Regions from separate parts of the Rhizobium brockwellii genome, predicted to be linked through region 1. Evidence: predicted binding sites of a transcription regulator. Region 1 holds the regulator's gene; each other region holds the start of a gene.
What was found. The regulator LexA, encoded in region 1, represses DNA repair genes until DNA is damaged. The targets are predictions, from matches to a motif close to TGTTCNNNNTGTGTTCNG.

Region 1 (10,314 bases):
GAATGACTATCTGAGAGATGTCGCGCAACAGATGTCAAAGACGAAGCTGCGCGGGACGAAACCTGGAGGCAAGCAAAATGACTGAGGAAGCCACGACAACGCTTTCTTCGGCTGACATCATCGAGATCATGAAACTGCTGCCGCATCGCTACCCGTTTCTCATGGTCGACAAGATCATCGAGATTGACGGCGACAACACGGCGATCGGCATCAAGAACGTCACGGTGAACGAACCGCATTTCACCGGTCATTTTCCGGAATCTCCGATCATGCCCGGCGTTCTCTTGATCGAGGGCATGGCCCAGACTGCGGGTGCGATCTGTGCCAAGAAGGATGGCCAGCCAGGCAACCTCGTCTATTTCATGACCATCGAGAATGCGCGCTTCCGCAAGCCCGTCGTACCCGGCGATCGTGTTGAGTTCCATGTCAGGAAGCACAAGCAGCGCGGCAATATCTGGAAATTCCATTGCGACGCCAAGGTCGACGGCGCCCTTGTCGCCGAAGCCGATATCGGCGCGATGATCGTTCGTAAGGATCAGGCATGAGCACTATCGCCGAAAGCGCCCGCATTCATCCGATGGCTGTCGTCGAAGACGGCGCGACCATCGGTGAGGGCGTCAAGATCGGTCCCTTCTGCCATGTCGGGTCGCACGTCGTCCTCAATGCGAATGTCGAGCTTTTGTCGCATGCGGTCGTGACTGGCCGCACCGTGGTCGGCAAGGGCACACGCATCTTCCCGATGGCGGTCGTTGGTGGTGATCCGCAGAGCGTGCATCACGGTGGCGAGGAGACGACGCTGACGGTCGGCGCCAATTGCACGATCCGCGAGGGCGTGACGATGAATACGGGCACGGCCGATTTCGGCGGCCAGACGATCGTCGGCGACAATAACCTCTTCCTTGCCAATTCGCATGTCGCGCATGACTGCCGGGTGGGCAACCATGTGATCATGTCGAACAACGTCATGCTCGCCGGCCATGTCGTCATCGAAGATCGCGTCATCCTGGGCGGCGGCTCGGCCGTTCACCAGTTTACCCGCGTCGGCCGTCAGGCCTTCGTTGGCGGGCTCTCGGCAGTGAGTTACGACGTCATTCCCTACGGTATGCTGAACGGTAATCCCGGGCTGCTGAGCGGCCTCAACGTCGTCGGCATGACGCGCGCCGGCGTCGACCGCGCCGTCATTCACAGGGTGCGGCGCGCCTACAAGTCGATCTTCGAAGGACCGGGCTCCGTCCGCGAAAACGCCGCCACCATCCGCGAAGAATATGCCGATTGCGAGCAGGCGGTCCACATCCTCGACTTCATCGCCGCCGACAGCGACCGCGCCTTGTCCTCGCCAACCCGCGGGCAGAAGGGCTAGTCCGTGACTCTTTCCGGCGATACCGCTGCGGGCCGGCTGGCGATCATCGCCGGCGGCGGCCTTCTGCCTTCCTATGTCGCCGAAGCTGCGCGCGCGGCGGGCGAAAATCCCGTCATCGTCGCGCTGAAGGACGAAAGCGACCGGCGCTGGGAAGGGTATGACCATGCCGTCATCGGCGTCGGCGATTTTGCAGCTCTCGAGGGCCTCTTGAACCGCTACGGCATCGGCCGTGTCGTCATGTCCGGCAGCGTGCGGCGCCGGCCGGAATGGCGCGAGGTGCGCCCGACGCTGCGCACGCTGATGAAGATGCCGGCCGTGATCCGCACCTTGCTGTCCGGCGGCGACGATACGGTGCTGCAGATGGTGATCCGGCTGATCGAGGGAAACGGCCGCCGGGTCGTCGGCGCTCATGAGATCGCTCCCGACCTTCTTGCCTATGTCGGTCCGCTTGGCGCTGCAGCGCCTGGCGAGGAAGACCGACGCGATATCAGGCGCGCAGCCGATGCCGCTGAGATGCTGGGCCGGCTCGATGTCGGCCAGGGTGCTGTCGCCATCGGCGGGCGCATCGTCGCGCTGGAGGGTCTTGAGGGCACGGACGAGATGCTGGAGCGTGTCGCGGGTCTCAGAGCCGCCGGGCGCATCTCGCCGCGCCGCCGTGGCGCACTCGTCAAGCTCTGCAAGCCGCAACAGGATATCCGTGCCGACCTGCCAGCGATCGGCGTTTCCACGGTTCTGAACGCGAGGAAAGCCGGCCTTGCCGGCGTCGCCGTCGAGGCCGGCCGCTCGCTGGTGCTCGATCGCGCCGCCGTCATCAAAGCCGCCGATGAGGCTGGGCTCTTCGTCTGTGGCATCGACCGCGGCCTCCCGGCATGGGGGCTTGAATGAACGGGGCGCCGCTGAAGATCGCCGTCATTGCCGGCGAGGTGTCGGGGGATCTGCTCGGTGCCGATCTCATCGCCGCCTTGAAGCGAATTCATAGCGGACCGGTGGAGCTCGTCGGCGTCGGCGGCGAGGGGCTGCAGGCGGAAGGCTTGCGATCCCTGTTCGATTTCTCCGAGCTGTCGATCATGGGCATCACCCAGGTGCTGAGCCGGTTGCCAAAGCTCTATACCCTGATCCGACAGACGACGGCTGCCATCATCGCCGCAAGGCCGGATATTCTTCTTATCATCGACAGCCCGGACTTCACTCATCGCGTCGCCAAACGTGTCCGCACCGCGCTGCCCGATCTGCCGGTTGTCAATTATGTCTGTCCGAGCGTCTGGGCCTGGAAGGAATATCGCGCCACGCGCATGCTCGCCTATGTCGATCATGTGCTCGCCGTCCTGCCCTTCGAGCCGGCAACAATGCGTGCGCTCGGCGGGCCTGAGACCACCTATGTCGGCCATCGCCTGACCGCCGATCCGGCGCTGCTCGAAGCGCGGCGGCAGCGCGCCATGCGCACACCCGTCGAGGGAGCCGGCAAGGCGATCCTGATGCTTCCTGGATCAAGATCCTCCGAAATCGCCAAACTGCTTCCGTTTTTCGAGGATGCGGCCAAAGAACTTGTCGCCCGCAACGGCCCGATGCGATTCCTGCTGCCGACCGTGCCGCACAACGAAGCGTTGGTGAAGGGGCTCGTCGCCGGCTGGGCCACGCCGCCGGAGGTGGCGGTCGGGCCGGCGCAGAAATGGAAGGCCCTTGCCGAGGCGGATGCGGCGATGGCAGCTTCCGGCACGGTGATCCTCGAACTCGCCCTTGCCGGCGTGCCGACGGTGTCCGTTTACAAGACGGATTGGATTATCCGCCTGCTCGCCCGGCGCATTAAGGTGTGGACGGGCGCATTGCCCAATATCATCGCCGATTATGCCGTCGTGCCGGAATATCTGAACGAGATCGTCCGCGGCGCCAGCCTGGCGCGCTGGATGGAGCGGCTATCGGCCGACACGTTCCAATTAAAGGCGATGAACGAGGGTTATGATCTCGTCTGGCAACGCATGCAGACCGAAACACCGCCCGGCGAGCATGCCGCCGAGATCCTTCTCGACGTGCTGAAAAAGAAAAAACCCGGTCGTTTCTGACCGGGTTTTCTTTTTTAGGTTCCTTCTGAAGCAATCAGCGCTTCGAAACCGGAATGTAGTCGCGCTTCGGTTCGCCGACATAAAGCTGGCGCGGACGGCCGATGCGCTGTTCCGGATCCTCGATCATCTCGTTCCACTGCGCGATCCAGCCGACGGTGCGGGCGAGCGCGAAGAGCACGGTGAACATGGTCGTGGGGAAGCCCAGCGCCTTCAGCGTGATGCCGGAATAGAAGTCGATGTTCGGATAGAGCTTCTTCTCGATGAAATATTCGTCGGTGAGCGCGATGCGCTCCAGCTCCATCGCCACTTCGAGCAACGGATCGTCCTTGATGCCGAGTTCTCCGAGCACCTCATGCGTCGTCTTCTGCATGATCTTGGCGCGCGGATCGTAGTTCTTGTAGACGCGGTGACCGAAGCCCATCAGGCGGAATGGATCGTTCTTGTCCTTGGCGCGGGCGACATATTCCGGAATGCGGTCGACCGTGCCGATTTCCGTCAGCATGTTGAGGGCTGCTTCGTTAGCACCGCCGTGAGCGGGCCCCCAGAGGCATGCAATGCCGGCGGCGATGCAGGCGAACGGGTTGGCGCCCGACGAACCGGCGAGACGGACGGTCGAGGTCGAGGCGTTCTGCTCATGATCGGCATGCAGGATGAAGATGCGGTCCATGGCGCGGGCAAGCACCGGATTGACCACATATTCCTCGCAAGGCACGGCAAAGCACATGCGCAGGAAGTTCGAGGCATAGTCGAGGTCGTTCTTCGGATAAACGAAGGGCTGGCCGATATGGTACTTGTAGGCCATGGCGGCAAGCGTCGGCATCTTGGCGATCATGCGCAGGCTGGCGACCATGCGCTGGTGCGGATCGGTGATGTCAGTGGAGTCATGATAGAAGGCCGACAGAGCGCCGACGCAGCCGCACATGACGGCCATCGGATGCGCATCGCGGCGGAAGCCGGTGAAGAAGCGGCTCATCTGCTCGTGCACCATGGTGTGGTGCGTGACGCGGTAATCGAAATCCTTCTTCTGCACGGTGGTCGGCAGTTCGCCGTAAAGCAGGAGGTAGCAGACCTCGAGGAAGTCGCCGTGCTCAGCGAGCTGCTCGATCGGATAACCGCGATGCAGCAGGACACCTTCGTCGCCGTCGATGTAGGTGATTTTCGATTCACAGGATGCGGTCGAGGTAAAACCCGGATCGTAGGTGAAGGAAGCCGTGTTCTTGTAGAGGGCACCGATATCGATGACGCTCGGGCCGATCGTGCCGCTTTTGACAGCAAGGTCGACAGACTTGTCACCGATTTTTATTGTAGCGCTTTGATCCGTCATGCTGATCCTCCGAAATGGCGGTGGCGCCATAAAAGCGCCATAGGGGTTAAGCGTCCTCACCGATAGCTATATGATCGCGAAGCTAATGCCAAGTTACCGTGATGGCATTTTGTGCATTGCGGTATCACCTTTTAGGCACTGCAGCGATGAGCCGCACGCATATCGGAAGCCGATGATTCGACTGGTCTTTTGGCGCTCGCGATTTTCCCTCATATTTCAATCGATTATGCTTGCCGGATTTGATTGGTGGTTGCATTCTGCCTGCCTGAGCGGGTGACCTTGGGCGGCGCATGCAGGAGTTGACGACAGTCGAATTGCGGCCGGAAGCAGGCGCCAGCCTTGCCGACACCGCCGGTTTTTCTCCGCCTGCCGTGGTGACTTGGCCGGCAAGGACGCAGTCGGCGACACCGTGGCGCCACCGGCTGCCGGCAGCAGCCTCGCAATCGCTGCGTGCCGGCATGCGCATGCTGAGCGAAGAAGCGGACCATGGCCGCCTGCTGCTGTTCTCGCCGGTCTTCCTCGGCGCCGGCTCAGCCTTCTGGTTTCTTGCGGCATCGGACTTCCCCCTCGTTGCATCGCTGCTCTGCCTGTTGGTGCTGACCGTGGCGGTTCTCATCGCCAGCCGCAGCCGGGCGGCGTTGCGGGCAACGCTGATGGCGCTTTCGCTCGTGGCCTGCGGCATGGTCTCGGCGCAGTTCGAGAGCCGGCGGGCTTCGACCGTGATCCTCGATTCATCAGTGACGACGACGGTGACCGGCCGCGTCGAGCGGCGCGAAGGCGACGGTCGCGGGCGGTGGCGCTATATTCTTGCCGTCACCGGCACGGAGGCACCGGAGGTGAAGCGGCCGCCGGCGCGTATAACCGCGATAGCCCGCGGCGCGGACGCGGCCTTCGAGATCGGTGACATTATCACCGGCAGGGCACGGCTGACGCCGCCGGCAGGGCCAGCGCTTCCTGAGCTCAACGACTTCTCCTTCGGTGCCTATTTCGACGGCATCGGCGCCAACGGCTTCTTCTACGGTGCGCCGACCAAGGTCGATTTGCAGGCAGGTCCGCAGGCCGCCAGATCGACGGTGGAAGCGTTGCTTGAAGGGCTCTACCGGCTGCGCAGCGGCATTGGCGACCGGATAAGATCGATCCTGCCCGGCGACACCGGCGCTTTTGCCGCTGCACTCGTGACGGACGAGCGGCGCGCCATTTCGGATGCGACGACGGAGGCGCTGCGCCAGTCTGGTCTGGCTCATATCATCGCCATCTCCGGTCTCAACATGGCGCTGTCGGCCGGCATCTTCTTCGTCGGCTTCCGGATGCTGCTCAGCCTCTTTCCCGGCATTGCTGAAGCCTATCCGACGAAGAAGATCGCGGCAGCCGGCGCGCTCATCGCGGTCACCGCCTATTTCCTGATCTCCGGCTTTGCGGTCTCTGCCGAACGCGCTTTCATCATGATGGCCATCATGTTGATTGCCGTCTTCTTCGACCGGCCGTCGATCAGCCTGCGCAATGTCGCGCTCTCGGCGCTCGTCATCCTCGCCATTTCACCCTCCGAGGTCTTGGGGCCGAGTTTCCAGATGTCCTTTGCCGCGACATTGGCGCTGGTATCGGGCTATCAGCTGTGGAAGGACCGGCGCGTCCGCGAAAACGCCTTTCTAAAGCTGTCGATCATCAGGCCCTTCGTTACGGTTGCGGGCTTCTTCGGCGGCGTCTTCCTGACCTCGCTGATCGGTGGTTTTTCCACCGCGCTGTTTTCGATCGAGCATTTTCATCGCTTGACCGCCTATGGCCTGCCGGCAAACCTCGCGACAATGCCGATCATCTCCTTCATCATCATGCCGGCCGGCCTGCTGGCGATGCTGCTCATGCCCTTCGGTCTGGACGTTTTGCCTTGGAAGGTCGTCGGATTCGGCCTCGATCTGGTGATCGCGGTCGCCAAGACGGTGTCCGGCTGGGGTGGCAATATCGACGTCGGCCGCTTGCCCGCATGGTATTTCGCGGTCGCCGTGGCAGGCTTTCTGCTGCTGACGCTGCTCCGCACCCGGTTGCGCCATGCCGGCACATCGATCATCGCGGTCGCAACGCTCATCCTGCTGCTTCTACCGGTTCCCCGGCCGCCGGATCTGGTGATTTCGGAGGATGGCAGTCTCGTCGCGGTGGTCGAGGCGGCAGCAATGGCTTCCAACCGTGAAAGACCACCGGATTTCATCTTCGACCAGTGGCAGAGAGCGCTGGTCCTGCCGAAGCATGACCCGCCGAAGATGCTGGATGGTCCTGCTATCCCTCCGGTGGGAGAAGACCACCGCGTCAAGCTTTCCCGCGATCAGCAGAACGAAGCGAGGTCCGCGATGCGGGCGGCCGCAGCGGCCGGTGAAGCAAACCGCTTTTCCTGCGTCAAGAAGGCCTGGTGCACATCAAGGCTTGGCAATGGTCGTGTGGTTGCTGTCATCGACAATGCCGCCTATCTCGGCCCGGCATGCGACGCGGCCGATATCATCGTGACGTCGGTCCGCCTGCGTTTCAACAGCTGCCGCTCAGGTGCGACGCTCTTCACCGGCGAGACGCTGCGCAGGGCCGGATCCGTCGAGTTGCGCTTCACGGACGCCGGCCTGGAGGTCGCAACCGCATTCGACGCATTGTCGCGACCATGGATGCGCCATCGCGCCTATGACTGGCGCAGCAACAGCTTTACCGAATCCGGCCTAACCGATGTCAGTGATAGCGGCGAATGAGGCCGACGAGTTTGCCCTGCACCTTGACGCGGTCCGGCCCGAAAATCCGGGTCTCGTAAGCCGGGTTGGCCGCTTCCAGCGCGATCGAGGCACCCTTGCGGCGGAAGCGCTTCAGTGTCGCCTCTTCATCGTCGACGAGAGCAACGACGATGTCGCCAGGACTTGCGGTGCTGCCATTGCGGATGATCACGGTGTCGCCGTCGAAGATGCCGGCGTCGATCATCGAATCGCCCTTGACCTCCAGCGCATAATGTTCACCGGAACCGAGCATGTCGGCCGGAACGACGATGTCGTGGGTGTTGTTCTGGATCGCCGAGATCGGCACACCGGCAGCGATTCGCCCCATGACCGGCACGGAGACCGAGTTGCCGTTGTCGGCGACGGGTTTTGCGGGAGCAGGGGAGGCGATCGGCTGAGGTTTGCCGAGGCTGCCCTCGATGACGCTCGGCGAAAAGCCGCGCCGCGGCTGGATGCTGGGGCTGTAGGCCTCCGGAAGTTTGATGACCTCAAGCGCGCGGGCGCGGTTCGGTAGGCGGCGAATGAAGCCTCGCTCCTCGAGCGCCGTAATCAGGCGATGAATCCCGGACTTCGAGGCGAGGTCCAGGGCATCCTTCATTTCATCGAAAGATGGCGGAACGCCGGATTCTTTCATGCGCTCATGAATGAAAAGGAGAAGCTCCTGTTGTTTGCGCGTGAGCATCGACGTTGTGACCTCGTGATTGAAACAAATCCAGAACAGACACTATATGTTCCATATGTGTTCCGCAAGTAGCTAAATTTCCGTAAAACTTGGCGCCAACTCGTTGAGATTTTTATTTTCATTCGCCGGATTGGCAAACAAGTCTTGCCTTGGGCGGCACTCTCACACATCTCTGCCGTCTCAGGAGAGGGGATATCATGAACGAGCATTCCGCCAAACCGCACCCGCTGGATCATGTCGTACTGCCGGTCGTCAATATCAATTTGGCGCGCGAGAGGCTCGGCAAGCTCGGCTTCACCGTTGCCGCCGATGCGCGCCATCCCTTCGGAACGGAGAATGCCTGCGTCTTCTTCGCCGACAAGACCTATCTGGAGCCGCTCGGGATTGCGAGTGTCGAGGAGAGCGAGGCATCGGCGCGCCAAGGCAATGTCTTCACCGCCCGCAACCGGGCGTTCCGCTTCCGCTGCGGCGCGGAGGGGCTTTCGGGGCTGGCTTTCGGCAGCAAGGATGCCGGCATCGATCATCAGAATTTCGTCGGCAACGGATCGAGCGCCGGAGAGATTCTGCAGTTCACCCGGCCGATGACGATGCCGGACGGTACCGAGACGATTGCCGGCTTCAAGCTAGCTTTTGCCGGCGACCTGCGCGCGCCTGATCTCCTGCTATTTACCGTCGAGCGCGTCAATCCGCTACCGGCCGACCGCGCCGCGCTGGAGACGCATGCCAACGGCGTCACCGGCATAGTCGAGATCGCGCTTTGCGCGCCGGAACCGGCCGCCTTCGCCGCCTTCGTCAGCTTCGCCGTGGCGCAATCGGCAGTCGAGAAAACCGGTTTCGGCGTCAATATCGCGGCGTCGAATGCAAAAATCAACCTGATGACGCCGGAAGGGCTGGAGGCCTATTTCGACATCTCCGGATCATCCGCAGATCGCGGCCTGCGCGGCCGGGCAATCCTCTTCACTGTGGCCGATCTTGCCGTGACAGAAGCGCATTTGGCTGCTAACGGGGTGACATACGCGCGCAAGAACAATCGCATTCTGGTGAAGCCCGCGCCCGGGCAGGGCACGCTCTTCGCCTTCGAGGAAACACGATGAGCACTGATACGAATTCCGAAGTCAGGATCGGTGAAGGCGAAGGCCAGGTCACCTTTTCCAATACCGGCCGCCTGTCGCTGATTGCCGGTCCCTGCCAGATGGAGAGCCGCGACCACGCCTTCATGGTTGCCGGCACGCTGAAGGAGCTTTGCGGCAAGCTCGGCATCGGCCTCGTCTACAAGAGCTCCTTCGACAAGGCGAACCGCACCTCGCTGTCGGCCGAACGCGGTATCGGGATCGAAAAGGGCATGGAGGTCTTTGCCGACCTCAAGAAGGAATTCGGCTTTCCCGTCTTGACCGACGTTCATACCGCCGAGCAATGCGCGGAGGTGGCAAAGGTCGTCGATGTCCTGCAGATCCCTGCCTTCCTCTGCCGCCAGACCGACCTTCTCATCGCCGCCGCCAAGACCGGCCGCGTCGTCAATGTCAAGAAAGGCCAGTTCCTTGCTCCCTGGGATATGAAGAACGTTCTGAAGAAGCTCAACGCCAGCGGCAATCCGAACGTGCTGCTGTGTGAGCGCGGCGCCTCCTTTGGTTACAATACGCTGGTTTCCGACATGCGCTCACTGCCGATCATGGCGGCGATGGGCGCGCCCGTTGTCTTCGATGCCACCCATTCCGTGGCGCAGCCGGGCGGGCAGGGCGATTCCTCCGGCGGTCAGCGGGAATTCGTGGAAACCCTGGCGCGCGCAGCAGTGGCTGCCGGTATTGCCGGCGTCTTCGTCGAAACCCATCAGGACCCCGACAATGCCCCTTCCGACGGCCCGAACATGGTCTATCTCAAGGACATGCCGCGGCTTCTCGAAAAGCTGCTCGCCTTCGATGCGGTCGCCAAGGCTTGACGTTCAACAGTCTGACATGATCGTGCTATAGGCCAAATCCGAACGCTGGTGCGAAGGCTATTGCAGCATTGTAATTTGCACGCCTTCGACTAAGACAGGTTTCGAACCATTTATCACCCACCGAGCAGGAAGAACCCATGACTGCAATCACCGATATCATCGCCCGCGAGATTCTCGATAGCCGTGGCAACCCCACCGTCGAAGTCGATGT
Region 2 (10,314 bases), 1.8 Mb from region 1:
TCCAATGAGTTCTTCAAGCAGATGAAGGCCGGCGCCGACAAATATGCGGCCGAGAACAAGGATAAGTTCGACTTCAAGGCCGTCGGCATGAAGGACGAGCGTGATTTCGCGTCCCAGGTCGATGCCGTCGAAAACTTCGTCACGCAGAAATACGATATCATCGTTGTCGCGCCGGCCGATTCAAAGGCCATGGCAACCCCGCTGGCAAAGGCAGTCAAGGCTGGCGTCAAGGTCATCAACATCGACGTGCCGCTCGATGCCGATGCGAAGAAGAAAGCCGGTATCGATCTCGCTTTCTTCGGGCCTGACAATAAGGGCGGGGCGACGCTTGCGGGCGACGCGCTTGCCAAGGATCTGGGACCTGGCGCCAAGGTCGTCATCCTCGAGGGTAACCCCGAGGCCGACAATGCCAAGGAGCGCAAGGAAGGCTTCATGGACTCCGTCAAGTCTGGCAAGCTTGAGCTTCTCGACAGCAAGACGGCCCATTGGGAGACGGAAGAAGCCAATACCGTCATGACGAATTTCCTGACGAAGTATAAGGATATTCAGGGCGTGATGGCAGCCAATGACTCGATGGCCCTCGGCGTTGTCAAGGCGCTCGATGCGGCCGGCCAGAGCGGCAAGATCAAGGTTGTCGGCTTCGACAATATTCCGCCGGTTCAGCCGCTGATCAAGGATGGCAAGATGCTTGCCACCGTCGAACAGTATGGCGCGCAGATGGCGGTCCTCGGCATCCAGTATGGCATGCGTGAACTTGCCGGCGAGACATTCACCGGCTGGGTCAAGACCGACATCAAGCTGGTCACCGCAGCGGATCTCAAATAGTCGGGATCGCCCGCATCGCGCGTCTGAAAAGACGCGCGGCAGTGTGCAGGAAGCGTCGGCTGCGGCCGGCGCTCACCGCTACCAACCGATTGACGCGTTGATCGCTTCAGGGGAGGCTCGTTTCCGAGTTCCTGGGATGCGTGCTGCGTGGAGTTCGAACAGAGCGTGCATGAGGTCGCCATGTCAGACGCAGCAGACGACGACATTTTGAGGCTGGATGGGATCGGCAAGCGCTTCCCGGGCGTCGTGGCGCTCAAGGATGTCTCCATGCGGATCGGCCGCGGCAAGGGGCACGTTCTTCTCGGCGAAAACGGTGCTGGAAAGTCGACCCTGATCAACCTGCTCGGCGGTGTCTTCAGGCCGGATGACGGTCACATCCTGTTTGACGGCAAGCAATACCATCCGTCCTCGCCGCTGGAGGCATTCAAGGCGGGCATCCGGGTCATTCACCAGGAGCTGCACCCCCTTTCCAACCTCACGGTGGCGGAAAACCTGCTGTTTGAGCATCTGCCGCGCCGATACGGCCTGGTGAACTACAAGGAAATGAACAGCAGAGCGGCGGAACTCCTGGAAGAGGTCGGCCTCGACGTCGCCCCGACGACACTGGCGAGCCGCCTCAGCGTCGCCCAACTTCAGCTGGTCGAGATCGCCAAGGCGCTTTGCTACGAAAGCAAGCTTCTCGTTCTCGACGAACCGACGGCAACCTTGACCTCCAAGGAGGTCGATCGCCTTTTTGAAATTCTCAAGCGGTTGAAGCGGCGTGGCGTGACCACGCTCTACATATCGCACAGGCTGGAAGAGATCTTTGACGTCGGCGACGATGTGACGGTGCTGCGCGATGGCCAGCATGTGATCACGCGTCCGCTGGCCGGACTTGCTATTCCTGACATCGTCGAACTCATGGTTGGGCGGAAGCTTTCGGATCATGGCATTTTTCGCAGCGACAGCACCGTCTCCGGCGAGGCGCTCGGCGTGTCCGGCCTGAAGGTGACGCGCAATAGCCCGGAACTGTCATTTTCCGTGGCAAAGGGGGAAATCGTCGGCATTGCCGGCCTTGTCGGCAGCGGCCGGACGGAGGCGGTTCGCGCCATATTCGGCGCCGATGCCAAAGCGGCCGGCGAAATTCGGGTGAATGGCGAGCCGGTTGAGATCCATTCGCCGAAAGAAGCCGTGGCTGCCGGCCTCTGCCTGGCAACCGAAGACCGCAAGATGCAGGGCTTGATGCTCGACATGAGTTGCGCTGAAAATGCCACCATAACCGATCTCGCCAAGATCTCCCGCAACGGCTTGATCATGCGAAGGGCACAGGACGATCATTCGCGGCGCCTCGTGCGCGAACTGCGCATCAAGACCCCGTCGATCCATCAGGCGGTCAGGACCTTTTCCGGCGGCAATCAGCAAAAAGTCGTCATTGCAAAATGGCTGTTCCGCGGCCCCAAGGTGCTGATTTTCGATGAGCCGACCCGTGGAATCGACGTCGGTGCGAAGGCCGAGATTTACGAGCTTCTGTGGAAGTTTGCGGCCGAAGGAAAAGGCGTTCTGGTCGTATCGTCGGATCTGCCGGAGCTCATGGGCATTTGCCATCGCATCATCGTCTTCTCCGACGGCAAGATATCGGGCGAAATAGTTCGGGAACAGTTTGACGAGAGCAGGATCCTTTCGCTCGCCTACAAGGAGTACAGTCGTGTCCGCCAACATTGAAAAACAGACCGAGGCGAAAGAGGTGAGCGTCTGGGACAAGCTTGTCCGGATCTCGCTGAAGGAGGCAGGCGTCGCCATTGCCCTCATTCTGATCCTGGCGTTTTTCTCGGCGACGGCGCCTTATTTCGCAACGCCGGAGAACTTCCTGAAGATCTTCGTGCAGATTGCCATCAACACCGTGCTTGCTGCCGGCATGACCTTCGTCATCCTCGTTGGCGGCATCGATCTCTCGGTCGGGTCGCTGCTTGCCCTTTGCACGGTGATCGGTGCGACGATCATGATCAATCCGGCGTTTTCGCCATGGCAGGCGATTGTTCTCGCATGTCTTGCGTCGATGGGCACGGGTGCCATCCTTGGCGCCGTCAACGGGTGGATTTGCGAGAAGTGGAAGCTTCCGTCCTTCATCGTCACCCTTGGCATGCTGAACGTCGCCAGCGGCCTGGCGCGCGTGGTCAGCGACAATTCCACCATCACCGGCCTGCCTCAGCCTTTCGTCGATTTCGGCAACCTGATCTTCTGGGGCATATTTCCGTCTATCTTTCTGATTGCGATCGTCGTCGTCCTCATCGGCTGGTTCGTGCTGCGCTACACCGTCTTCGGGCGCTTCGTCTTCGCGATCGGCACCAATGAAGAGGCTGTCCGGCTGTCGGGGCACGAGCCGAAACGGTACAAGATTGCGGTCTTCACGATCTCAGGGCTGACGGCCGGCATTGCAGCCATGGTCTATCTGCTCCGTCTCAATGTCGGCAGCCCGGTTGCCGGCATCGGCTATGAGTTGAATGCGATCGCCGCCGTCATTATCGGCGGAACCAGCCTTTCGGGCGGCAAAGGCTCGATTGTCGGCACGCTGGTCGGCGCCTGCATTCTGCAGGTGCTGTCGACGGGATTGCAGCTCTTGGGCGCTGACGACAATATCAAGCCGATCGTTATCGGCGCCGTTATCGTGCTCGCCGTCATTCTCGACAGCTATCGCGGCCGGTTGATGCGGAAACTCGAAACGCGGTGAAAAGCAATTCCAGCAAATGTGTGCAGCGGTTTTGCGTCTGGAATTGCGCAAAAGCAAAAATGCTCCAGTGCCGGAAGCCCTTGATTGACCGTTGCGTTTGATATCTGGCCGACCTACATCTGTCCGGCATTCAGCGAGGGATGGAAATGGCCAAGATCACCAATGTAGCGGTCCAGATGGACCATGTCGCAGGCATCAATATCGCAGGTGATTCCACCTTCGCCATGAGCCTGGAAGCCCAGGCGCGCGGCTACAAGCTCTTCCATTATACCCCCGACCGCCTGAGCTTCCGTGACGGCAAGCTCTATGCCAGCGTCGAGCCGATGGTGCTGCGCGACCTCAAGGGCGATCACTACGAGCTTGGCGCGCCGGAGCGCGTCGATCTCGCGACCATGGATGTCGTGCTGCTGCGCCAGGACCCGCCCTTCGACATGGCCTATATCACCTCGACGCATCTGCTCGAGCGCATCCATCCGAAGACGCTCGTCGTCAACGATCCGGCCTGGGTGCGCAATTCGCCGGAGAAGATCTTCGTCACCGAATTCTCCGATCTGATGCCGAAGACGCTGATCACCAAGGATGCCGCCGAGATCCGCCGTTTCCGCGACGAGATGGGCGACATCATCCTCAAGCCGCTTTACGGCAATGGCGGCGCCGGTGTCTTCCATTCGACCCGCGACGACCGCAATCTCTCTTCGCTGCTCGAAATGTTCGGCCAGCTGTTCCGCGAGCCCTTCATTGCCCAGCAATATCTGCCCGACGTGCGCAAGGGTGACAAACGCATTATCCTGGTCGACGGCGAATTCGCCGGCGCCATCAACCGCGTGCCGGCCGAACACGACAGCCGCTCCAACATGCATGTCGGCGGCCGCGCCGAGGCGACCGAGCTGACGGCGCGTGAACAGGAAATCTGCGCCCGCATCGGCCCGGCGCTGCGGGAGCGCGGCTTCCTGCTCGTCGGCATCGATGTGATCGGCGATTACATGACCGAGATCAACGTCACGTCGCCCACCGGCATCCGCGAGGTCAAGAAATTCGGCGGCGCCGATATAGCAAGCCTGCTTTGGGATGCGATCGAGCGCAAGCGCGGCTGAGCCAGCCGGCCATGACCGTTCTGGTCCCGCGACCGAGCACAACCAAGGTCACAGCGGATACCTGACTCCGTTCTTTGATTGTTCTTGTTTTATTCCTGCGTCCATGCCAGATTGCAACCGCTGGCCTTAATGCATGTCGCCCAAAAGTGTGCAGCGGTTTTGGGAACACGACATGCCTCGAATAAAGGCAGCAGGGCGGTATGGTAGAGTTTGCGGGACAAGGGATGGGCATATGGTCGCGCGTGTCAGTACGGTTGCATTTCAGGGTATCGAAGGTGTGCCGGTCGAGGTCCAGGTCATGGTCGCTCCCGGCAAGGTCGGGATGCAGATCGTCGGCCTGCCTGACAAGGCGGTTGCCGAAAGCCGCGAGCGCGTGCAGGCTGCCCTCCACGCCTCCGGCCTGGCGCTGCCGGCCAAGCGCGTGACCGTCAATCTGGCGCCTGCCGACCTGCCGAAAGAGGGCTCGCATTTCGATCTGCCGATCGCCCTTGCGCTGATGGCCGCCCTCGGCGCCATTCCCGCCGATGCGCTGTCGGATTTTGTCGTCGTCGGCGAGCTCAATCTCGACGGGACGATCGCCGCCATCTCAGGCGCGCTGCCGGCCGCGATCGGCGCCAATGCGCTCGGCAAGGGGCTGATCTGCCCGGCCGAAAGCGGCGCCGAAGCCGCCTGGGCGGGTTCGGACGTCGATATCCTCGCACCCCGTAGCCTGATTGCCCTCGCCAATCATTTCCGCGGCACGCAGGTCCTGTCGCGGCCGGAGGCGTCGATCCGCGCCAATGCCGCAAACCTGCCGGATCTTGCCGAAATCAAGGGCCAGGAAAGCGCCAAGCGGGCGCTCGAGGTGGCAGCCGCCGGCGGTCATAACCTCTTGATGGTCGGCCCTCCGGGCTCCGGCAAGTCGATGCTGGCGGCCAGGCTGCCATCGATCCTGCCGCCGCTTTCGGCCGCCGAGCTGCTTGAGGTGTCGATGGTCCATTCGATCGCCGGCCAGCTCTCCGGCGGCAAGCTTTCCGATCGAAGGCCCTTCCGCACCCCGCATCATTCCGCCACCATGGCGGCCCTCGTCGGCGGCGGCCTGCGCGCCCGTCCGGGCGAAGCCTCGCTTGCCCATCACGGCGTGCTCTTTCTCGACGAGTTTCCCGAATTCACGCCGCAGGCGCTCGATGCGTTGCGCCAACCGCTCGAAGGCGGCGAATGCGTCATTGCGCGTGCCAATCACCGCGTCTCCTATCCGGCCAAATTCCAGCTGATCGCGGCGATGAACCCCTGCCGCTGCGGCATGGCGGGAGAGCCCGGCCATACCTGCGCCCGCGGCCCGCGCTGCATGAGCGATTACCAGGCCCGCATCTCCGGCCCGCTGATGGACCGCATCGATATCCGCATCGATGTGCCGGCCGTCTCCGCTGCCGATCTCATCCGGCCGATGGCGGCCGAAACCAGCGCCGACGTCGCCCGCCGCGTCGCCCGCGCCCGCGATATCCAGCAGGAGCGCTTCGAAAGCACCGGCGCAAAGGGCATCGGCACCAATGCCCGCTGCTCCACCGCGATGATCGAGAAACTGGCCGAGCCCGATGCTCCTGGCCTGCAGCTGCTGCGCGATGCCGCCGAAAAGATGAAATTCTCCGCCCGCGGTTACCACCGCGTCCTGAAGGTCGCCCGCACGCTGGCCGATCTCGACGGCAAGCCCACGGTCGGCCGCATCCATCTCGCCGAAGCGATCTCCTACAGGATCGCGGGTGAGAGGTTGACGGCGGCGGCGTAAGAAAAGGGGCAATTGTCGGACTGTTTGACAAGGCGGTTGCCGAAAGCCGCGAGCGCGTGCAGGCCGCCCTCCACGCCTCCGGCCTGGCGCTGCCGGCGAAGCGGGTGACGGTCAATCTGGCGCCTGCCGACCTGCCGAAGAAAGGCTCGCATTTCGACCTGCCGATCGCCCTTGCCCTGATGGCTGCCCTCGGCGCTATTCCCGCCGATGCACTGTCGGATTTTGTCGTCGTCGGCGAGCTCAACCTCGACGGAAGGATCGCCGCCATATGAGGCCCACTGCCAGGCTACGATCGGCGCCAATGCGCTCGTGGTTAGTTAGCCCATGACGTGCAGGTCGCCGATCTATCAATTTGAGCGTTCAGAATTTATGGATGTGGGTCGCCGTCACCGGTCGTTTCGCGGCGAGATAATTTGTATGCGGAGATTCAGTGTGGAACCCGAGGAATATGAACTGCTCAAAGCGGCATGCGAAGCCACGGCAGCCAGTCACCCTGATTTACAAAGGAGCCAACGAGAATCCCCAGACGAGAGTGCAAAATCAATTGAAGATGAGATATCGGGTTTCCTCGGAGCGATATGGCAGGATCGTAAAACCGTCTATGATTCCGCTGAACAAGCGCTACAGCCCCTGTGCCTCCTATATGATTTGGCGCTGTTGCAGGTCTGCGACCTGTCACACTTTGGGCTGAAGAATGCACATCATCGAAGCCGAGTGATATGGCCAGAAGCCCAATTACCAGTCCAGCCATCTCCTAATGCCGTTTTCTATGTTTTGGCCTCCAACCTAGCCCAATCCATGCAGGCCTTTCGTCTACTGGTTCTTCATGGATTCGAATGGCAGGCCCGAGCAGCCTTCAGAGGAGTGATCGAGACTGCGGACTTGCTGATTATGGTCTTGGCAAGTGAAGCGACGTATCGAGAATTCATAAAGTCCTTTGAAGACCCTAACGAGAGCTACAAACACTGGAGAAGCCATCTATCTCCATCGAAAATTAGGGCTGCCGTTTCGCTGCTGGAAGACGACGATCCGCTTTCCATCCCAATCGATCAGACGCCGAACGAAGTCAGAAAGGATATGTATCAGTGGCTTTCCAACTTCGTTCATGTGAATTTTGTTGCTCACATTGTTGCCGCTCATCCAGAAGATTTTGCTGGAAACTCTCGACCGCTCGCGATGCTCGGAGACGTAGGTGAGGCGTCGAGGGCGACACTTGCCCACGGCCTGCTATACCTTTGGATTACCTTGCTGAGGATTGAGAAATTGCTTTGGGAACAGCATTGCTGGAAAGGTTTCCGGGGAAAGCGCTCCCGAAAATGGTTCAAATATCGCTGCCGTGCATTGGACGAACTGTTCCTGTCCTATCTGCCGACGTATTGGGAAAAGAACCCTGTAGCTGGCACGCAGTCCATATAGGCGGCCCGGGACGATTTCATCGAGAACCCTCCGGTGGACCCCTCCATGATCGGGGAGGCCAAAACGCGGATGAGCAGGCCGAGATTTGCCAAGCGGCGAGCGATGCGAGGTATGCAATCAAGGCTATCATCTACTTCACCGCGTCCGAGCTGGTGAGGGTGAAGGCCATCCTCAACAGGCTTGGTTTGGAGGATAATACGGATGTGGTTTTGCTCGATGCACGACGTGACAATAAGCCATCCGTCTCCAAGGCCGCATGACAGAAGCGGTCACCTACCGCATCGCCGGCGATACAGACTGACGGCTGTGGCGTAGCAAATAGGCGCGCCAAAGCGCCCCTAGACTCTGCGAAGATGAACGTCCGGGACCCCCGGTCAAAGCCCTGCCTCAGCTCCCAAGCCCTTCAAACAGCGCCGTCGACAGGTAACGCTCGGCGAAGGAGGGGATGATGATGACGATGTTTTTGCCGGCGTTCTCGGGACGGATGCCGACCTTGATTGCCGCCGTCAGCGCCGCACCCGAGGAGATGCCGACTGGCACGCCTTCGAGCCTGGCGACCAGGCGCGCCTGTTCGAAGGCCTCGTCATTGGTCACGGTGACGACCTCGTCATAGATGCCGGTATCGAGGATCTTCGGCGCGAAGCCGGCGCCGATGCCCTGGATCTTGTGCGGGCCGGGATTGCCGCCGGAGAGGATCGGCGAATCGGCCGGTTCGACGGCGATGATCTTGATCTCGGGCTTGCGGCTCTTCAGCACCTGTCCGACACCGGTGATCGTGCCGCCGGTGCCGATGCCGGAGACGACCATGTCGACCGTGCCGTCGGTATCGTTCCAGATTTCCTCGGCCGTCGTCTTGCGGTGGATCTCCGGATTATCAGGATTTTCGAACTGCTGCGGAATGACGGCATCGGGAAGGGAGGACGCCAGTTCCTCCGCCTTGGCGATGGCGCCCTTCATGCCCTTTGGTCCCTCGGTCAGCACCAGCTCGGCGCCGAGCAGCGCCAGCATCTTGCGGCGCTCGACCGACATCGTCTCCGGCATGGTGAGGATCAGCCGATAACCTTTGGCGGCGGCGGCAAAGGCGAGCGCGATGCCTGTGTTGCCGGAGGTCGGCTCGATCAGCACCGTCTTGCCGGGGGTGATCTTGCCTTGCGCCTCGAGGCCTTCGATCATCGCGACGCCGATGCGGTCCTTCACGGAGGCGATCGGGTTGAAGAATTCGAGCTTGCCGATCAGGTTCGCCACGACGCCTTTTTCCCGCGCCAGCTTGTCGAAGCGCACGAGCGGCGTGTCGCCGATGGTCTCGGTGATCGAGGAATAGATGCGGCCGCGGCCGGGCTTGTGCGACATGGGTGCTCTCCCTTTGAAATCCTGCTCCTGAAATCGAGGGGGAGAATAGGGTCAAAGGCCCGTCTAGGCCAGACCGCGTTCGACCTGGAGGAGCGATCAAGAGAGAAAAAAACCTTTGAAAACCGTTTCTTGCCGAATGTTTATTTCAGGCCGCCCGCGTGGCGATGAAGGCGGCCGTGCCGGCGAGGATGCCTGATGCAACCCGGTTCAGCGCCTGCAAGGCCCGCGGCTGCTTCAGCATCGTGCGGGCCCGCGAGGCAAGCAGCATATAGGGCACGAGCACGACGATCAGCACCACGAAGGTGGTGGTGAGCAGGAGCGCATAGTCTCGCAGGCCGATATTGCCGATATCGATCAGCGTCGGCACCAGGGCGACATAGAAGAGCATCGTCTTCGGATTGCCGAGCGTCACCAGCAGGCCGGAGAGGAAGGATAGGCCGATATTGGTGGATTTCCGCGCCGCGATATCCTGCGGCAACAGCCCCGCCGTCCAGAGTTTCCAGGCGATGTAACCGAGATAGAGGACGCCGGCGATCTTGATGGCGATGAACACCTCGGTAAAGGTCTGCGCCACGAAGGCAAGGCCGAGAATGACCGACGTGAGATAGGTCATGTCGCCGAGCACCAGGCCGAGACCCATGAAGAAGGTCTCGCGGAAATTCGAGCCGAGCGCCCGTGCGACGATCGCGGTAATCCCGGGTCCCGGAATGGCCGCGGCGATGAACAGCGCTCCGGCATAGGTCAGCAAGGCGGCAAGGCTCATCTTCTTAACCCTCAGGGGTTCCACCGCCCATCTATAGGCAAGCGCCGCTTCCTCATCAATGCTTTGGCGCTGATCGGTCCATAACCACAAGGAATAGGTCTGCTAGACCATGATCCACTTGGAAAGCGACCCGGCCTTGCTATTTCTCTTTGTGCAAATGCGCGATCAGCGCGGCCCGCCGCGTTTTCCCGGCCGGTGGCGCTAGAGATTTTCATCACCAAGGAGAGATTAAATGTCCCATACGCCAGCCGAAACCCGCAGGCTTTCGCCACTCAAGACGCCGTCCAGCCTGTCGACCAACGCCACTACCGATATTTCGGCGGCGCTGACCGCGCTGCTCGCCGATGTCTTTACGCTTTATGTGAAGACCAAGAATTTCCATTGGCACATGTCC
Region 3 (10,314 bases), 1.1 Mb from region 1:
GGTCGATGACCACGAGCCGGCCGCCCGGCCGGAGCATGCGCGACGCTTCGGCGATCGCAATATCCGGCTGATCGAAGAAATGCAGCACCTGATGGATTGTCACCAGATCGAAGTCCTGTCCCTCGAACGGCAGGTTCAGGATATCGGCGTGCCGCACGGTGGCCTTGGTGATGCGGGATTTGTCGAGATTGGCGCGTGCCACGCTCAGCATATCGCGGCTGGCATCGACGCCGGTCGCGCGGCGGTAGAGCCCGGACAGGAGTTCGAGGATGCGGCCGGTGCCGGTGCCAAGATCGAGCAGCGAGTCGATCGGCTGGCTGCCGAGCAGCCGGATGACGGCAGCGTCGACCTCCTCATCGGCCGCATGCAGGCGGCGAAGTTCGTCCCATTCGGCCGCGTTGCGGCTGAAATAGGCCTGTGCCCGCTCGGCGCGCTGGCGCTTGACCAGCGAAAGCCGTTCGCCGTCGCGAAGGATGGTCGGATCGTTCTCGGAAACATGCTTCAGCAACGCCCGCACCAGCATGGCGGCCTTACCGTCCTGCTTGAGGCGGAAATAGGCCCAGGCGCCTTCCTGGTAGCGTTCGATCAGTTCGGCCTCGCCGAGCAGCTTCAGGTGGCGGGAGATGCGGGGCTGGGATTGGCCGAGAATTTCGGTAAGATCGGTCACCGTCAGGTCGCCGCCGTCAAGAAGCGCCAGAAGACGCAGGCGCGTGGGCTCGCCGGCCGCCTTCAAGACGTCCACCAGCGCATCCAGTCCAAGCTTCAAGGGTTCGCTCATCTTCGATCCAATCAAGATATAAAGATATCTTTATGTGATTTGAAAAGCGGTGGCAAGCGACAATTCGCACTCTCCGCGGAATTGGCTGCTCAGATTGCGACAAGGCGTGACATGAAAAAGCCCCGGCGAACCGGGGCTCTCGTGATCGAGAAACAGGTGGATCAGCGTGTCAGGCGCTTGTGAGCCTGGCTGCCCGGGTTTAGGGCATCGGGGCCAAGGCGGCGCACCTTGTCCTGCTCATAATCCTCGAAGTTGCCTTCGAACCATTCGACATGGCCGTCGCCTTCGAAAGCGAGGATATGCGTCGCCAGACGGTCGAGAAACATGCGATCATGGCTGATGATGATGGCGCAGCCGGCAAAGTTCTCCAGCGCGTTTTCCAAGGCACCCAGCGTTTCCGTATCGAGGTCGTTGGTCGGTTCGTCGAGCAGCAGAACGTTGCCGCCGGCCTTCAGCATCTTGGCAAGGTGAACACGGTTGCGCTGACCACCAGAGAGATTGCCGACCTTCTGCTGCTGGTCGCCGCCCTTGAAGTTGAAGGCGCCGCAATAGGCACGGGAGTTCATGTCGAATTTGCCAAGCTTGATGATTTCGGCGCCGCCGGAGATTTCCTCCCAGACCGTCTTGTCGGCCACAAGGGTGTCACGGCTCTGGTCGACATAACCGAGATGCACGGTCTCGCCGATGCGGATCGAACCGCCATCCGGCGTTTCCTGGCCGGTGATCATTCTGAATAGCGTCGTCTTACCGGCGCCGTTCGGGCCGATGATGCCGACGATGCCGCCTGGCGGCAGCTTGATCGACAGGTCGTTGATCAGCGTGCGGCCCTCGAAGCCCTTTGTGATGCCGTCCATCTCGATGACCACTTGGCCGAGGCGCTCGCTGACCGGGATGATGATCTGTGCGTCGCCGGGACGCTGCTTCTCGGCGGCATCCACCAACTGCTCGTAGGACTTGATACGCGCCTTAGACTTGGCCTGACGGGCCTTCGGGCTGGAAGCGATCCATTCCTGTTCGCGGCTGATCGCCTTCTGGCGCGATGCGTCTTCGCGGCTTTCCTGCAGCATCCGCTTGGCTTTCGCCTGCAGGTAGGCCGAATAGTTGCCTTCGTAGGGAATGCCACGGCCACGGTCGAGTTCGAGGATCCAGCCGGTGACGTTATCCAGGAAGTAGCGATCGTGGGTAATCATCATCACGGCGCCCGGATAGTCGCGCAGATGTTTTTCGAGCCAGGCGATGGTTTCGGCGTCCAGGTGGTTGGTCGGTTCGTCGAGCAGCAGCAGATCCGGCTGCGAAAGCAGCAGGCGGCAGAGCGCGACACGGCGTCGCTCACCACCCGAAAGGCTGGTGACATCGGCGTCACGCGGCGGGCAGCGTAGCGCTTCCATCGCCATTTCGACCCGGCTTTCCAGATCCCAGAGGTTCTGGCTGTCGATGACGTCCTGAAGCTTGGCGCCCTCTTCCGCCGTCTCGTCGGAATAGTTCATCATCAATTCATTGTAACGATCGAGGACGGCCGTCTTCGAGGCAACGCCTTCCATGACATTCTCGAACACCGTCTTGTTGGGATCGAGATGCGGCTCCTGCTCCAGATAGCCGACGGTCGCACCTTCGGCGAGCCAGGCTTCGCCGGTATACTCCTTGTCCTGGCCTGCGATGATGCGCAGCACGGTGGATTTACCAGCGCCGTTCGGACCAAGAATACCGATCTTGGCATCCGGGTAGAACGAAAGGTGGATATTCTCCAGGATCTTCTTGTTGCCATAGGCCTTGTTGAGGCCGGACATATGATAGATGAACTGACGTGCCATGCTGCGCTGCTCCGGGCGGGAAACTTTGATTGTGCCGCTATGTAAGCGAAACAGCGCTTGCGGGCAACGCCGAAACCCGGTTTACTCAGGATTTCCGGTCAAAAGCCCGCAGCATCGACGACGCCCTCGTCACAGCCGAACGACGTTTTTCCAGCGCCCTGGATCAGGTCGGCGAGGCCGGCACTTTTCGCCGATGCCGCTCCGGCGGCTTCCGAAAGCCCGATCGTCAGCTCGCTGATCATCCTGATATTGCCGGCTCGTCGGCAGCTCATCTTGACACGATCGCCGGCACCCGGCCCGAAGCTCTTGTCGAAAGCCGCCTTGATCGCTTCGGCCTTGACCGGCTTGCCGATATTGGCAGCGAAGAGATCGCGCACGGCCGACGCGTTGAGTGCGCCCACGAGATGCATGCCGACGCCGAAATAGTCGTCGGCGCTCATCTTCGTGCAGGTGCCATGCTTCACCCATTCATGCCGTTCCAGCCCGGACTGCGTGCCGGGCATCGCCTTTGCGAGCGCCGCCTGCGTCTCCGCCGCAAGCGTGACCTCCGGCAGCTTGTTCCAGTCGCCATCCTTGTCGGCGGCCTTCTGCTCGGCGCTCACGCCGCAATAATCCTGCCGCATCGGCCATAGCCCGTGCAACGAGAAGTTTGTCGCATCATGGCGCTCCGTGGCCTGCGTAGCGCATTCAGGCTTCTTCTGATTTGTCTGGCAAAAAGCCGGCTGCCAGCTTGCCGCCAGAATGAAGCGGGTGCGCCCGCCAGCCTCCTGCGCCATGGCAGCGCCGGCAACAACCATCGACACGGCGAACGACAAGGTACGCAACTGCATGCTGCTCATCTCAACCCCCAAAAAGAACAATACAGGAACAAATAAGCATCAAATTCAAAAGGCCGCAACCCTGAATCGCAACAAGGCCGCAAATTGTTATCAGATAATCTAACGCCGATGTTGCAATTGCCCAGCGTTCTGGTCTGTTGCCGCCGGGAGGACCACATGTTTTCTGAAACGCAAAGGCTCGCCGTATCAGGGGCGTCGCTGGCCTGTCACCATGCCGAGGCCATCACCCCCGCACGCGGTATCCTGCTGATATCCCATGGCTTGGCCGAACATTCGAAACGATACCGCGTCTTTGCCGAGACGATGGCGGCACGCGGTTATCATGTCTATGCCCATGATCATCGAGGGCACGGCGAGACGACGGCACCCGATGCGCCGATCGGCCGCTTCGCCCAGCGCGGCGGGGTCGAAAGGGTGATCAGCGACGTCATCGTCATGCGCGGCCATGCAGCCTCCCGCTATCCCGGCCTGCCGGTGATCCTCTTCGGCCATTCGATGGGCGGCCTTATCGCCCTCAATGCTGCCGTCACGGCTCCGGCCGACTTCCACGCTGTCGCCATTTGGAATTCGAATTTCGCCGTCGGTCTTGCCGGCCGCGCCGCCCAGGCGATCCTGCTTGCCGAGCGCATGCTGAAGGGCTCCGACGTGCCGAGCGGCTTGCTGCCGAAGCTCACCTTCGGCGCCTGGGGCAAATCCATTCCCGGCCGCCGCACCGAGTTCGATTGGCTGTCGCATCGTCCTGATGAAGTCGAAAAGTATGTCGACGATCCACTCTGCGGCTTCGACGCCTCAGTCTCTCTCTGGCTCGATCTCTTCGAGCTGACCTTCCGCGCGCCGCAGAAAATCCATCTCGACCGGCTGCCGCGGGATATGCCGATCCATCTGGTCGGTGGCGGAGAGGACCCGGCGACGGAGCGTGGAAAAGCCGTGCACTGGCTGTCAAACCATTTGAAAGGCCAAGGCTTCTCCCGTATCAGCACTGAGATATATCAGGACATGCGCCACGAAACACTGAATGAGATCGGCGCGCATGCGGCGATCTCAGCCTTCGCGGACTGGTGCGACAGGGCCGTCGCAAGATCCTGAGCGACCAATATCCTTAGTCACAGGGATTTCATCATGAACAGCACCTCCGCCCGCCCCCTTTCGTCCGCCTCCGACGTGACGATGGGGCTTGTGCTGATGTTTATCTCGGTGATGTTCTCGCCGCTCATCGATATTTTCGCCAAGCTTGCCATCGTCACAGTCCCGTCCGCGGAGATCACCGCCGGCCGCTTTGCCGTACAGGCGATCTGCATGCTGCCGATTGTGATATGGCGGCGCAGCTTCGCCGATTTTTCCTGGCGCCAGAACCTGTTCCATGCCATCCGCGGCGCGATCATCACTGTCTCGATGATCTCCTTCGTCACCACGCTGAAATACATGGCGGTCGCCGACGCGATTGCGATCTTCTTCGTCGAGCCGATCATTCTGACGATCCTCGGCGGCATTTTCCTGAAGGAGACGATCGGCTGGCGGCGCTATAGCGCCTGCGGCGTAGGCTTCTTCGGGGCGATGCTGATCATCCAGCCGAGTTTCGAAGAAGTCGGCTACATCGCGCTTCTGCCTGTCGTCAGCGCGCTTTGCATCGCCATCTTCGTGCTGATGACCCGCGTCCTCTCCCATAGGGAAGACCCTTGGGCGATGCAGTTCCAGATGAGCATCTGGGGCCTGCTCTTTTGCGCCATCCTGCTTTTCCTGGGCCAGGGAACCGGCTCCGATATCTTCGATCCGGTCATGCCGGATGGCCGCGCCTGGTTCTATGTCGCTGGCGTCGGCGCCATGGCCGCGATATCGGGCATCCTCGGCGTCTACGCCTATCGCGCAGCACCAGCCTCGACGCTCGCACCGCTGCAATATTTCGAGATCGTCTCGGCGACGATCTTCGCCTGGCTGGTCTTTGGCGACTTCCCGGATGCGGTCAAATGGCTCGGCATCATGATTATCATGGCGTCGGGCTTCTACATTGTTTGGCGTGAGCGCCGCTTTGCATCGAAACCGGTATCCGGTACATCTGAGGCGACGCTGGCGCCCTAGATCTAAGAACGAGAGCCCGGAGGAACATGACGGAGACCGTGACGAAAAAACCGCCGCTGGCCGGCATCCGGGTGATCGAGCTTGCCCGTGTGCTCGCCGGCCCTTGGGCGGGACAGATGCTCGCCGATCTCGGCGCCGACGTCATCAAGGTCGAAAATCCCGACGGCGGCGACGATACGCGCCAATGGGGGCCACCCTTCGTCCAAGGCGCCGACGGCGAAAATCTCTCGGCCGCCTATTACCACGCCGCCAATCGCGGCAAGCGCTCCGTCACCGCCGACCTGAAGAGTGCCGAAGGCCAGGAACTCGTCCGCGGCCTCGTCTCCACCGCCGACGTGGTGATCGAGAATTTCAAAGTCGGCGGCCTCGTCAAATACGGGCTCGATTATGACAGCCTGCGCAAGGTGAACCCGAAGCTCGTCTATTGCTCAATCACCGGCTTCGGCCAGAACGGCCCTTATGCCAGCCTCGCCGGCTACGATTATATCGTCCAGGGCATGTCCGGCTTCATGTCGATTACCGGGGAGCCGGGCGGCCAGCCGATGAAGGCAGGCGTCGCTATCGCCGATATCTTCACCGGCATCTATGCCGTCTCGGCGATCGAAGCCGCCCTGATCCACGCTCTGAAGTCAGGCGAAGGCCAGTTGGTCGACATGGCCCTGCTCGATGTGCAATCGGCCGTGCTCGCCAATCAGAACATGAATTACCTGGTCTCCGGAGAGGCGCCGACCCGCCTCGGCAATGCCCATCCCAATATCTCGCCTTATGAGGTCGTGCCGACGGCGGATGGCTATCTCATCCTCGCGATCGGAAACGACGGACAGTTCCGCCGCCTCTGCACTATCCTCGGCCTGGAGGCCATCGCCGGTGACGAGCGTTTCGCCACCAACAAGGCCCGTGTCGGCAATCGCGGCGAAGTACGCCGCCTCATCTCCACCGAGACGCTGAAATGGCAAAAGGCGGATCTATTGACGGCCTGCGAGGAGAACGCGGTTCCATCAGGCGCCATCAACACGATCGAGGAAATGTTCGCCCATCCGCAGATACAGGCCCGCGGCCTACGCATCGACCTTGCGGATGCCGCCGGCACCGTGATCCCAGGGGTCAGAACGCCCGTGGTGCTGTCGGAGACGCCGCTGCGTTACGTCAGGCCGAGCCCGCGCCTCGGTGAACACCAGGCAGAAATTCTGGCGGAACTCGCCGAGCGTGAGAGGGAGATATCGTCATGAAGAAGGCATCGTCATGAAAAAAACCGGCGGGGAACTGATCGTAGAGGCGCTGAAGGCGAACGGCGTCAAGCGTCTCTCCTGCGTGCCCGGCGAGAGCTTTCTCGCCGTGCTCGACGCGTTGCGCGACAGCGATATCGACGTCCTCGTCTGCCGCCAGGAGGGCGGAGCGGCGATGATGGCGGATTGCTGGGGCAGGTTGACCGGCGAACCGGGCATCTGCATGGTGACCCGTGGCCCCGGCGCCACCAACGCCTCCGCCGGCCTGCATATCGCCAAGCAGGACTCGATCCCAATGATCCTGTTCATCGGCCAGGTGCAGCGCGAAGCACGCGAACGCGAAGCCTTCCAGGAGGTCGAGTTCCGCCGCGCCTTCACCGAATTCGCCAAATGGGTGGGCGAGATCGACGATGCCGCCCGCATTCCCGAGTTCGTCACCCGCGCCTTTGCGGTCGCAACCTCCGGCCGTCCCGGCCCGGTCGTGCTGACGCTGCCGGAAGACATGCTGCGCGATGAAGTCGAGGCACCGCGCGCCAAGCACTATGCCAACGCCGAGGCCCATCCCGGCCGCCGCCAGATCGACGATCTCTATCTCCGCTTGCTGAAGGCGGAGCGGCCGATGGTGATCCTTGGCGGTACGCGCTGGGATGCCGATGCTGTCGCCGATTTTCAAAGCTTCGCCGAGCGTTTTCAACTGCCCGTCGGCTGCTCCTTCCGCCGGCAGATGCTGTTCGATCATCTTCATTCCTCTTATGCCGGCGATGTCGGAATCGGCATCAATCCGGCATTGGCAAAAGAGATCAAGGAAAGCGACCTGCTGATCCTGCTTGGCAGCCGCATGTCGGAAATGCCGTCCTCGTCCTATACGCTGATCGATATTCCCTACCCCCAGCAATCGTTGGTGCACATCTATCCCGACCCTTCTGAGCTCGGCCGCGTCTATCGCCCGGATCTTGCCATCTGCGCCGCACCTGCCGATTTCGTCGCCGCACTCGCCGATCTGGAAGCGCCGGCCGAACCGCACTGGACCGCGCGCACCGCGCGCCTGCACCAGGCCTATTTCGCCTGGTCGACGCCGCCGTCGACAGGTCCGGGCGCCGTCCATATGGGGCCGATCATGGAATGGCTGGAGGCCAATACCGGGCCGGAGACGATCTTCACCAATGGTGCGGGCAACTACGCCACCTGGGTGCACCGCTTCCATCGTTTTCGCCGTTTCAACACGCAGGCCGCACCCACCTCCGGCTCGATGGGTTACGGCCTGCCGGCGGCGGTGGCCGCCAAGCGGCTGTTTCCCGAGCGCGAGGTCATCTGCTTTGCCGGCGACGGCTGCTTCCTGATGCACGGCCAGGAATTCGCCACCGCCATCCGCTACGGCCTGCCGATCATCGCAGTCGTCGTCAACAACGGCATCTACGGCACGATCCGCATGCATCAGGAGCGCGAGTATCCTGGCCGCGTCAGCAGCACCGATCTGACCAATCCCGATTTCGCGGCCCTTGCCCGTGCCTATGGCGGCCACGGCGAGACGGTGGAAACGACAGCGGATTTCGCCCCGGCCTTCGAGCGGGCACGCGCCAGCGGCAAGCCCGCAATCATCGAGGTCAAGCTCGATCCCGAAGCGATCACGCCGACACGCACGCTCTCCGAAATCGCGCAAACAAAAAGCCGGTGAGCACGCGCAGGTGCTCACCGGCTTCAGGTAATCGCAATGGTGCGACTTAGTCGAGTGCGGCCGTGATGATGAACTCGACCTTGTATTTCGGCGCAGCGAGCTTGGCTTCGCTGGTGGCGCGGGCCGGCGGATTGGCCGGGTCGATCCAGCCTTCCCAGACGGCGTTCATCTCGGCGAAATCGGCGATATCGGACAGATAGATGATCGTCTGCAGGATCTTCGACTTGCTGCTGCCTGATGCAGCCAGCAGGCGGTCGACTTCTGCAAGCGAAGACTTGCACTGATCGGTAACGCTTTCGCCCTCGCCGACCTGGCCTGCGAGATAGACCGTGTTGCCGTGAATGACGGCGCCGCTCATGCGCGAGCCGACGTCGATACGCTTGATGCTCATTATAGTCTCCTGAGTGAATGGAAGGTGAAGGCGTTGAGGTTCAACGTCGGAAAATCGGCGCCCGGAACGGGCTCAATTGCGGATATGGTGGGTCTTCTGGTAAATCGCCGTCGAGCGTGCCCCGGAACGGCAATAGCCGAGCATCGGCCGCGGGAATTCGTCGAGCGCGTCGACCATGCCCTGCACGGCTTCCTCGGTCACGCCCATCGGCCCCACAGGCACGTGGGCGATATTCAGGCCGAGTTCCTTGGCGCGCGCCTCGATAACAGAGAACGACGTCTGGTCGGGACTTTCGTGGTCGGGGCGGTGGCAGACGATCGATTTGAACCCCAGCGCCTTGATCTCGTCGAGCTCCTCAAGCGTGATCTGGCCCGAAACCGAATATTCATCGTCGATCTGGCGAATATCCATCGTCTTGTCTCCTCAAAAATCGTGGGCTGAAGGTCTACGACGGAGGTCTGCCAGCGTCAACAACACTTCGCTCACAGGAAGGCAAAGGTCAGCGCATAGCTGCGGCTCTCGCCGGGCGCCAACATATTGAACTCACCGGCGGCCTCGAGCTCGTCGCGCGAGATCCAGCGATGTGAAACCGGCTCGATGCCGATGATGTGGGCCGGCGCCTTCTGGTTCCGCCAGACCTGTAGATGCGGCAGCGTGTCGGCGCGGAAACGCACCCGCAGCGTCCTGCCGCCGATTGCGGCGATCGGTCCGAGGCGGACCTCCGCGAACCCCTCCTCCGCAGCCGCCGCCGCGACGCAGAAGATGCCGCCCGGCTCCTCGCCGAACGTCCAAGGGAAACCGCCATTTTCCAGCATCAGGCCTTCGAGCCGCGTTCCCTCGTCCAGCCATTTGCCGCCGGTGTTCATGTGGTACATCAGGAAGGTCGGCACCGTCCGATCGCTCGTATTGACGACCCGGTCCTCGAGCCGCACCTCGCCGGTCGCCCCATCGATCCGCCACAGCCGCTCGATGCGCTGCGGCAGTCCTTCGACGGTGGTGATGTCGATATCGGCGCGGCATTCGGCATTGCCGTTCTCGAACTTTGTCCACAGCACCTTTGCCGCATGGCCGGAGGCCGATCCGTGCAGCGGATAGACCTTGCCGTCGTCCCGGCCGGGGATCGGCTGGCGGTGGCGGATATGATCCGGCCCGCAGGTGAACAGAAAGCCCTCAAGCGAGTGATCGATTCGCGAATCGCCGTCATCGGGAATGGCGCGTTTCGGCGCGATGTCGACGCCGTTGACGATGCACCCGCCGATATCCAGCACCGATGTTTCGTCCAGCATCAGGCGCGGCCCACTTGCTGCGGCAAATTCGATCATCACGGTCTCCTTGGGGAATTGTCGGCCCCTTAGAGCGCCGAGCGTCCTTTCGGACGCACAAAGGACACTCTAACACTTTGAATCAACGCATCATACTTTCCGAAAAGCGGAATCGATTTTCGCAAAGAAGGATGCGCTAGCGTTAGGTTTCATGCCGCCATTCGTCAATCGGCGTCGCCCCGATCTTGCGTTATTG

Region 2: a site for LexA is predicted at 4,706-4,723, ahead of RLCC275e_RS23420 (YifB family Mg chelatase-like AAA ATPase). Genes of this name have one in related genera too.
Region 3: a site for LexA is predicted at 3,442-3,459, ahead of RLCC275e_RS14445 (ribonuclease T2 family protein). Genes of this name have one in related genera too.

What each region holds. Positions count from the first base shown of each region.
Region 1 is NZ_CP053439.1:1,782,791-1,793,104, forward strand. It holds gene lpxD (UDP-3-O-(3-hydroxymyristoyl)glucosamine N-acyltransferase) at 1-85, shown strand, start outside; gene fabZ (3-hydroxyacyl-ACP dehydratase FabZ) at 78-545, shown strand; gene lpxA (acyl-ACP--UDP-N-acetylglucosamine O-acyltransferase) at 542-1,360, shown strand; gene RLCC275e_RS09085 (LpxI family protein) at 1,364-2,245, shown strand; gene lpxB (lipid-A-disaccharide synthase) at 2,242-3,420, shown strand; gene gltA (citrate synthase) at 3,455-4,744, opposite strand; gene RLCC275e_RS09100 (ComEC/Rec2 family competence protein) at 5,035-7,467, shown strand; gene lexA (transcriptional repressor LexA) at 7,448-8,167, opposite strand; gene RLCC275e_RS09110 (VOC family protein) at 8,365-9,261, shown strand; gene kdsA (3-deoxy-8-phosphooctulonate synthase) at 9,258-10,103, shown strand; gene eno (phosphopyruvate hydratase) at 10,241-10,314, shown strand, end outside.
Region 2 is NZ_CP053439.1:4,792,133-4,802,446, forward strand. It holds gene RLCC275e_RS23400 (sugar ABC transporter substrate-binding protein) at 1-825, shown strand, start outside; gene RLCC275e_RS23405 (sugar ABC transporter ATP-binding protein) at 1,006-2,526, shown strand; gene RLCC275e_RS23410 (ABC transporter permease) at 2,510-3,532, shown strand; gene gshB (glutathione synthase) at 3,679-4,626, shown strand; gene RLCC275e_RS23420 (YifB family Mg chelatase-like AAA ATPase) at 4,859-6,391, shown strand; partial or broken gene RLCC275e_RS23425 (magnesium chelatase domain-containing protein) at 6,403-6,700, shown strand; gene RLCC275e_RS23430 (hypothetical protein) at 6,824-7,807, shown strand; gene cysK (cysteine synthase A) at 8,195-9,157, opposite strand; gene RLCC275e_RS23440 (LysE family translocator) at 9,303-9,920, opposite strand; gene RLCC275e_RS23445 (Dps family protein) at 10,153-10,314, shown strand, end outside.
Region 3 is NZ_CP053439.1:2,889,222-2,899,535, forward strand. It holds gene RLCC275e_RS14435 (ArsR/SmtB family transcription factor) at 1-778, opposite strand, end outside; gene ettA (energy-dependent translational throttle protein EttA) at 940-2,589, opposite strand; gene RLCC275e_RS14445 (ribonuclease T2 family protein) at 2,688-3,428, opposite strand; gene RLCC275e_RS14450 (alpha/beta fold hydrolase) at 3,585-4,514, shown strand; gene RLCC275e_RS14455 (DMT family transporter) at 4,548-5,504, shown strand; gene caiB (succinate--glutarate CoA-transferase) at 5,531-6,733, shown strand; gene RLCC275e_RS14465 (thiamine pyrophosphate-binding protein) at 6,747-8,405, shown strand; gene RLCC275e_RS14470 (RidA family protein) at 8,452-8,796, opposite strand; gene RLCC275e_RS14475 (protein tyrosine phosphatase family protein) at 8,869-9,207, opposite strand; gene RLCC275e_RS14480 (DUF4432 family protein) at 9,279-10,118, opposite strand.